Regions from separate parts of the Alteromonas sp. KUL150 genome, predicted to be linked through region 1. Evidence: predicted binding sites of a transcription regulator. Region 1 holds the regulator's gene; each other region holds the start of a gene.

Region 1 (3,097 bases):
GCGGAATTGGCTACCTTCCACAAGAGGCATCAATATTTAGAAAGTTGACCGTTCACGAAAATATCATGGCAATTTTGCAAACTCGTAAAGATTTAAATTCACACCAGCAAGAAGAAGAAGCTGACGCACTACTTGATGAATTTAATATCAACCATATACGTAATAGTGCGGGTATGAGTTTGTCGGGTGGTGAGCGACGCCGGGTGGAGATAGCACGAGCGTTAGCGGCAAATCCACAATTTATTTTATTAGACGAACCATTCGCTGGTGTTGATCCAATATCAGTTAATGATATAAAGAAGATAATACAACATCTTCGTGATAGAGGAATTGGTATCCTTATCACTGACCATAACGTACGAGAAACATTGGATGTTTGCGAAAAAGCGTACATTGTGAGTCATGGCGAGCTTATTGCGCAAGGAACAGCGGAACAGGTTTTAAGTAATCAAAAAGTAAGGGATGTATACCTAGGCGAACAATTCAGGCTATAGTTAATGTAACCGAATTGTCATTTTTCAATTTCGCTCTGGTATATTCAATTTAGAGCATTTAAATAAGACGTAGATGAAACCATCTTTACAGCTAAAATTTAGCCAACAACTTACCATGACACCTCAGCTTCAGCAGGCTATTAAATTGCTGCAGCTGTCTACTCTTGATCTTCAACAGGAGATTCAAGAGGCGCTTGACTCTAACCCACTGTTAGAAGTTGAGGAAGGTAATGACGAGCCTCAATCAGAAAAGAACAATCTCGATAATGATGATGGAGCATCAGAAGCGTCTGCTACTGCATCAAGCGACACCCTGGAAGCCGGAGATGCGTTAGAAAAAAACGATCTCCCTGACGAGTTGCCTATCGACAGTACGTGGGATGAGTATTATTCCGCATCTTCAGCGCCAGCGCCAGGTCCATCAAGTGATGATGAACAGATTTTCCAAGGCGAAACTACTGACGATATTCAAGAACACCTTTCTTGGCAGATGCGCCTGACCCATTTCTCGGAAACTGACCGGGCAATTGCAACGGCGATTATTGACTCGATTGATGAATCTGGCTATCTAACCGTCTCTCTTGAAGAAATTCTTGATGCGGTAAACGATGATGACTTAGAAGAGCCTATAGAGATGGACGAAGTAGAGTGCGTATTAAAGCGTATTCAAATGTTCGACCCCATTGGTTCTGGTTCACGGACACCTCAAGAGTGTTTAATGGTTCAGCTTCGCCAATTTTCAGACGATACGCCGTGGCTCGCTGAAGCGAAGCAGTTAATCGAAGAGTACTCTGACCTTCTTAGTAGCAAAGACTATCGCACGTTAATGCGTAAGAGTCGCCTGAAGGAAGATCAGCTGCGTGAGGCTATGCGTTTGTTACAAACCTTGAATCCTCGCCCAGGTAGTGCTTTAGTTACTAAAGAGCCTGAATATGTTATTCCTGATGTTTCAGTCGCCAAAAAGAATGGTCGTTGGGTGGTAGAATTAAACCCCGACAGCCTGCCTAAATTAAGCGTGAATCAACAGTACGCTGCGATGAGTCGTCGTGCAAAGAACAGTAGCGACTCTCAATTCATCCGCTCACACATGCAAGAAGCCAAGTGGTTCATAAAGAGCCTAGAGTCACGCAATGAAACCCTGATGAAGGTTGCGAATTGCATTGTGCAGCAGCAGATGGGTTTTTTCGAGCACGGCCCGGAAATGATGAAACCAATGGTGTTAAATGATGTCGCAGAAATGGTAGATATGCACGAATCGACTATTTCTCGTGTGACGACGCAAAAATACATGCACACACCACGTGGTATTTTTGAACTGAAGTACTTCTTTTCAAGTCACGTTGCGACAGAGTCTGGTGGTGAGTGTTCATCCACCGCTATTCGAGCATTGATCAAGAAGCTGGTGGCCGCTGAAAATGTTAGCAAGCCGCTAAGTGATAGCAAGATTGCTTCATTGTTGGCCGAGCAAGGCATAAAAGTCGCTCGGCGGACAATAGCAAAATACCGGGAATCGTTATCGATCCCGCCGTCGAACCAACGCAAAAGCCTTATTTAAACGGGCTCTATAATATAAGGAAGACGAAATATGCAAATCAACCTTACTGGTCATCATGTCGAAATCACCGACTCTTTGCGTAATTATGTCGATACGAAGTTCAGCAAACTTGAACGTCACTTTGATCACATTTCTAATGTGCATGTCATCCTGAACGTTGAAAAATTAAATCAAAAAGCCGAAGCGACTGTTCATTTAAGTGGCGCAGAAGTATTCGCATCCTCAGAAAACACCGACATGTATGCGGCGATTGACAGCATGGTTGATAAACTCGACCGGCAAGTAATCAAGCATAAGGAAAAACTGAAAAAACATTAGTAGTTAATTAAGCATGGACATACAAGCCATCGTAAGTCTGGACCGCACTGAATGTGCGGTTCAGTGTAATAGTAAAAAACGAATTCTTGAGATAATCGCAGATATTGCCGCCAAAAATAATGAGAACATCGACTCGGCGACGGTACTCAACAGTCTAATGTCTCGAGAGCGTATGGGAAGCACGGGTATCGGTAACGGTATTGCCTTGCCTCACGGACGTTTAGCGGGTCTCGATAAAGTAATTGCAATTGTCGTAACCTGTACACCGGCTATAGATTTTGACGCCTTAGATGAAAAGCCGGTAGATATATTTTTTGCTTTACTGGTTCCTGAAGAGCAAACCGAAGGGCATTTACAAACCTTGGCAACAGTTGCCGGTAAACTGAGCGACAAAGAGACGATTAAGGCAATACGCCGCGCTACAAAGAGCGATGAGATCCTCTCTGCATTATGTTAATTTCTAATGCCCGTTTGTATTTGGGCAATTGAGCCGTTTCAATCGATAACGCAAACAAGATAAAACCAGTCTATTAGGGAGAAATGAGGTGAAGCTGATTATAATCAGTGGTCGTTCGGGTTCTGGTAAATCTGTGGCGCTACGAGCACTAGAAGATTTAGGCTATTACTGTGTTGACAACATTCCGGTAAATCTACTCCCTACCCTCACTCACACGGTTGTTGATGAATACGATCAAGTCGCGGTGAGTATTGATGTCAGAAATTTACCTAA
Region 2 (3,097 bases), on a different contig from region 1:
GCCGCAGTAAGATAGCCATTAATAAGCAGTATTTCGCCCATGAGGATTTTTGCAGCTAGGTTTTCAGGGTCTTTCTGTAAGCTATTTTTTAGGTGGATATAGGCTTCGTCGTACTCGTTTTGATTAAACGCAGTAAGCGCTTTTTCATAGTCCTCTGAGGTGGTAGCGAAACTGTTAAAAGCGATTAATGATGAGGCAACTGCGGAAACGAGTGTGCGTTTCACGATGCCCTTTTTATTATTAAAGAAATCCATATAAACCTTCGATACATAGCCAAGCTGATGGCTGAAAAATAGCATAAAAAAAGGTGGCCTGAGCCACCTTTTAAAGATACGTGCTTTTTACGCGTTTTTAAACAATTATACGCGACGCTTACGTCTGTAAAGCACAAGCCCCAAACCTAGACTCATCAGTGCTAGAGCACCTGGCTCGCTGACTTCAGTTGGAGGTAGAGTCGTTTCATTTTCTAACCCAACGGTAAGTGAAGAAAGTTTAAAACCTACGTTATTGATAGAACCGCTCGCGCTCTGGTCGAATACGGTATTGTAGGCGCCAACAAGCCAATACTTAGCGGCGGTTAGATTCTTTGTGAATGAAGATTCGTAATAGTTCTCTGAATTTTTTGTTTCGCTAATGTCAAAATGGCCAAGTGCGCCAGTAATTACAGTGTCACTTACATCTGACCACGTAAAGTCACTAGTGCCGGTAAACAAAGCGTTAGCGCTATTATAATCGAGACCTGCAACAGTGACATCGTTCTCTTCGCCGCCATCATGGTAATTTGCAGAAAAAGTTCCGCCAGTTAAGACCACTTCTTGGTCAAACGAAAGTAGGATCATGTCAAAGTCTCTTGAACCATGATCATTGAAGTTGTCAACAGAATGGCTGTCTCCCCAAGGCACATAATTTCCATTACTATTATTATACCAAACTTGATCTTGGTTCGTCATACCGTAACCGTATGCTCGTGTGCCAGATATACAATTTCCATAGCTATTGATGCTGCAGTTTGTGTAATCGACCAGAGTCGCTTCTTTCACAGACTCATCTTCTGTACCTTCATCCCATGTATTGGTGTTGAAGTCATAGGTCAGTGCCTTACTTCCTGTGTCACTCCATGCAGAAACAGAAACTTTTACGTTAATGCCGTCAATCATAATACCTTGAGAAGCATCGGTACCCGAAAAGATATTGGTAGTACGGGTACTTCCAACACCGTCAACAAGCGTGTAAATTGCTTCATCTAATGCTCTGTCGCTAGCATAAATGCTTGTACTAAACGGAAGGAATAAAAGAGGAATACTTAAAAATTGCTTCAATTTCATTTTTGGACCACAACGACTATGAAAATATTTCCATGTCTAATGCATTTAATGTGCCACTTTCTAGGTGTATAATTTTATTGTTCTTTTTTGTGGGTTTGATTGGTTTGAGTAAAAAAAACTGACAGGTTGGACCACCTGTCATTGATCTAAAGTCTAATTTTCTTAAATGGATTTTTTACGGCGCCACATGACGAATAGAGAGCAAGTCATTAGTAGGCCGATAGTTCCAGGCTCAGACACTTCGGTTGTATCCGGTGTACCCATTGTTTCTGTGACAGAGAAACCAATATTGGCAAGTTTGAACGCGTCGTTACCTATTCTTCCGTCGGTTTCACCAAATACAGTGTTGTACGCTCCCACCAACCAATATTGGGCCGACTCAGTGAACGTAAAGTCAGCGCGGTGATCTAAATATTCACAATTTTCTATGTCAAACGATGCTGAAGTTAGTGCATCTGCAACTATATCACTCCACGTGTTAACGCCAGAAGTTAATTTCGCCGTATTGCCAAGCGCTGCTACAGAGACTTGACTGTCGTTACTATTGTATAGCCAAGAAAAGCTAGCGCCGGTAAGCGTTACCGCAGAATCGAACGATAGCAACACAAAATCATAATCCCGTTCTACGTTTGTGAATCTGTAGTAGTCCGAGTTATCGCTACCGCTGGAAAAGTAGTTTAGATTATCAATGGCATGGTCTGCACTGCCACGGTAATTTGATTCATCATTATTAGTAACACCATAAGCCCATTTATCAGATATTTTCTCTAGCTTCGCGCCGACTACGGTTTCTCCAGTAATTCCCTGCGTATCAGAAAAGGCAGACATGTCTATATTTAGTCCGTCTATTTGAACAATGGCATTATCTGTTGGAGAGTTCTGAGTTACTTTGTTATCTACCAAGTCATAATTGTATTCACCTAACGGTGAATTGCATACTTTGCTTTGTTCTGATGTTTGACTTGACGAACCGCAATGTGAATAACTCTGCTTGGTATAATAGTAGGTGGCATATGCTGAATTAGCACTTAACGTGGATAGCAAAGCCGTGGAGACTAGTAATACAGACTTCAAAGAAAAGTGTTTTGGAAGTAATAGCATAATTGCTTTCCTATAAAAGAAGCGCTTTTCGCTTCTAGTACATACTAAGATAGCGTTGCACCTTTCTATTGGCGCACACTTAGTAGGTACCTAATTTCAACATGGACTTGTATGATATATGAACGGTGACCTATTTAAGGTATGTTGCCGTATACCTAGTTATTAGTCTTAGTTGATGGGATACGTCAGTCGACGAAGGTTTCTAGGGGTAGCTGCAAGCAATGTCGGCGGAAAATATTGACGGTTCTTTGTTGACCACGTTGCTAGATTGAAGCTGCGTAAGAATGAGTGGGAAAAGACACTGGATTCTTACTATGCTATGCGTTCACGCATATCTATGAAATAATTAACGCAATTGTATATGTAGAAGTACGAGGACATATGTCTGAACAAAAACGTAAAGGGATATACTTACTTCCCAACTTGTTGACAACAGCCGGATTGTTTTCTGGTTTCTTTGCTGTTGTTTCGTCAATGAACGGCCGGTTCGAAGCCGCAGCAGTGGCTATTTTCGTCGCTATGATTTTTGATGGCTTAGATGGGCGCGTGGCAAGGATGACGAATACTCAAAGCGACTTCGGTGCTGAGTATGACTCTATGGCCGATATGGTTTCTTTCGGTGTAGCGCCTGCACTTGTTGCTTACAACTGGGGGTTGACCGAGTTGGGCAA
Region 3 (3,097 bases), on a different contig from region 1:
ACATAGTAGACCCCTCGCTTTGGATGAGACAAGCTACATAAATGCAATATGCCGTTAATTGGCACACTACCAATAATTTTTTTAAGTGCTTCCACAACATCGTTAATGTGGACAAGATTAACTCTCTTATTACCTGCATCTAGCTCCCGTCCGCTAAGTGAACGTGCGGGGTGACGGTCGGGACCAACAAGGCCGGCTAGTCGAAGAATGCTAACGTCAATTTGGTCTCGTTTTGCAAGCAAATAGTTCTCGATAGCAACATGCGCTTTTGCTGATTCTGTTTGCGGAGCCGTAGCGCTGGTTTCATTTATCAATTCATTAGTGCTATCTCCGTACACCGATGTAGTACTAACAAACACGATATGACGAACGCCAGCACTCACCGCTGCATCTATAAGTGCAGTCATATTGGCAGTGAACGTTTCTAAGTGCGTGCTTTTTCGACCCGGCGGTACATTGAGTAATAGCGTCGCATTTGATAAGTGACGGCATACTACTTCAGGATCATCGCCTAGTGTGTATTCAACTCCTTCAATGCCTTGGTCTTTTAATGCTAAACATTTTTCGTGACTCCGGGTGGTTCCGATAATATTAACATCGCCTGCCAGTGCCTTACCGACGTATCCTGCTAACCATCCATAGCCGGTAATTACTAAATTCTGTGTCATTGTCTAGATACCTTTTCTGTCAATACGCGTTACATCAATTTACTTAAACTATGTTTGTATTCTATAGGGAATCGGTGGGTACTGTGCAATACAAGGTGCTATTGGAATGAGATATTTTTTTAAGGCGAGCGTTGTGAACAATGCCTAGTGGGAATTTGAAAGGGAAACAGCTATTCCTGCATTCCCACGCTTCGCTAGGAAACTTGCCAGCACCTTGTGAGTGGGCAATTATCTATGCAGATTAATGGTATTAAATAAAAAGCTGGCTATGCGTATGACACATAGCCAGCAGGGTGCTTTTAGCTATGAAGTGATAAAGCGATTACATTTTCATTTCTGAATGAAGGTCGATATCCAGCAAATTGAGCCCATCAAGACCAGAAATAGAGGCCTGCATTTTGCCTTCAGCATAGTCGGCTTTTTTGAGTACTTCGCACAGGGCATCACCTTTTTCTTCTAACGACGCCGCTTGGCTTTCTAGACGATACTCTAGGTCTTCACCCCAGCGTTCCATCTTCTCTTCGAATTCAGACATGTCGCCGCCTTCCCAAAGCATTTGAGTGCCAACAGCGATCAAGATTCGACCCATGGATTCACTAATTAAAGACTCAATTTGCGATTCGAACTCTTGTTCCCAGCTTTCGTCAAACCAACCTGGCTCTTCAAATTTGGTTGAATCGATGCGGATATTGCCAGCATCATCATAAAATGAGGTTTGCAATTTCGCATCGAGTGAGTCAAACAACTCGCGAAAATCATCGCCCATCTGGTCACCACCTAACAACTCAGTAAATACTTCAGTTACGGCGACGTTAGCAATTTTCAATCCTTCACTCGCAATGGTAAGCGTCATAGGAATTGCGGTATCTATGTTATTGTAATAATCGCTAACCCATTTCTGTTGCTCACGGTCAAGTGAGACAGGTTCACCATTGATCTTTAGATTGCGCTTCGCGTCAATTTCCATCACCGAACCATTGTCCATGGTTACGGTTAGGTTGCCTTGGTAGTACTGAATGTGACCATCAAGTTCCATGTCACAATTATTGGTTTGAAAGCTCTTGTCATGAGCAAAGGCGTGTCCACTGATTAAAGCGCTGGTAACGGCAACTGAAAGTAATAGTTTCTTAGACATTGGTTATTCCTTAATTCACTCGTGACAAGATTGTATTTGTACAAAACGTAGCCTTGCTCTGTCACTGATTTACTAAAGCTACAAAATGATGTTCTTTGCACTGAATAGAGCAATGCCCTTGCCAAGATTAAATTTCTTTATTTTTCATTGCTTTATTTGTTGTTGAAGCATTGGCTAGCTTTGTGTTTACTAACTATTTGGTGAATATATTAATAAGTTAGCAATTTTGACTAAGATCAATTTTTGGTTCACGGTAGTGTATTAAAACCAATCCAGCATGTTCAAAACTGAATTATTGGTGCATAATACCGCCAATTATTTTAAGGGGTTATCACAATGGCTGATTGGATTAATGCAATTATGTTTGGTGTTGCGCTAATTGCCTTTACGCTAGGGCTAAGCAGCATCGTTATGGGCTTAATGACTGCTAAAGCAGGTGCTGAAGGTATGCAGGAAAAAATCGAGTACGGTTTTTTTGGCGTTACAGGTTTAGTACTGTGCTTACTGATGGCCTATGCCTTGGCGTAAACATTAAGCGTTATAAAAAAACCGGCATTTGTGCCGGTTTTTTTCGCGTATTATTTGGCTTAGGTGCTCAAGCCTCAGTGTTTTGCTCTGCTAGCTTCTGGCTATGCGCTTACTTTGAGAATGAATTGCGCTATTGACCTTCATTACGAGGGGAATCGTAGCTTCCCTCATCGTTTTGACTGTCGCGAGCATTACGCTCTTCGTGTTCTTTCGTATCATGCTTGTATACACTCTGTTCACGGCTTGCCAAAAGTGAGAGATGTCCGTCTCTTTGATAAGCACGCAGGTCGAATAGGTCAAGCATCGCCATTACGTGGTCAAAAATATCAGCCTGTACTTTTTCATACTTCACCCATTCCTTTTCTGCGCTAAAGCAATAAATTTCTAGGGGAAGGCCAAGTTCATTCGGGGGTAATTGTCTAACCATCAAGGTTAGCTCTTGATTAATATTAGGATGCTTGCGTAAGTAAGCTTCCAGATAAGCCCTAAAGGTGCCAATGTTCGTCAGGCGACGGCTATTTAGTAAGTCAGACTCATCAATAGAGTAATCTCTGTGATAAGCACGCAGTTCGTTTTTCTTTTTATCAATGTATTCGTTGATATAGCGAATCTTTGAAAAACGCTCCAACATATCGTTGTCGCAGAGCTTGATTGAATGCACATCGATAAAAATGGCACGCTTAATCCTGCGCCCACCCGATTCCTGCATTCCACGCCAGTTCTTCACTGCCTCTGTAGTAAGACTATAGGTAGGCAATGTCGAAAT

Evidence for each region. Region 1 encodes sigma-54, which starts transcription at its own class of promoters, with help from an activator protein. Its sites were predicted from a motif close to GTTGGCACGNNNNTNGNNT; they were not measured.
Region 2: xdp1 (exosortase-dependent surface protein XDP1) is a predicted target of sigma-54. The motif match lies at 1,365-1,383, and genes of this name have one in related genera.
Region 3: GVO62_RS17835 (DUF2884 family protein) is a predicted target of sigma-54. The motif match lies at 1,911-1,929, and genes of this name have one in related genera.

What each region holds. Positions count from the first base shown of each region.
Region 1 is NZ_BLIJ01000033.1:58,634-61,730, reverse strand. Features, by position in the region: gene lptB (LPS export ABC transporter ATP-binding protein) at 1-494, shown strand, start outside; gene GVO62_RS07430 (RNA polymerase factor sigma-54) at 568-2,049, shown strand; gene hpf (ribosome hibernation promoting factor) at 2,080-2,367, shown strand; gene ptsN (PTS IIA-like nitrogen regulatory protein PtsN) at 2,381-2,824, shown strand; gene rapZ (RNase adapter RapZ) at 2,913-3,097, shown strand, end outside.
Region 2 is NZ_BLIJ01000070.1:705-3,801, reverse strand. Features, by position in the region: gene prsT (XrtA/PEP-CTERM system TPR-repeat protein PrsT) at 1-299, opposite strand, end outside; gene xdp1 (exosortase-dependent surface protein XDP1) at 360-1,325, opposite strand; gene xdp1 (exosortase-dependent surface protein XDP1) at 1,488-2,426, opposite strand; gene pssA (CDP-diacylglycerol--serine O-phosphatidyltransferase) at 2,808-3,097, shown strand, end outside.
Region 3 is NZ_BLIJ01000076.1:37,548-40,644, forward strand. Features, by position in the region: gene GVO62_RS17830 (NAD-dependent epimerase/dehydratase family protein) at 1-668, opposite strand, end outside; gene GVO62_RS17835 (DUF2884 family protein) at 991-1,803, opposite strand; gene GVO62_RS17840 (hypothetical protein) at 2,140-2,331, shown strand; gene GVO62_RS17845 (mechanosensitive ion channel family protein) at 2,462-3,097, opposite strand, start outside.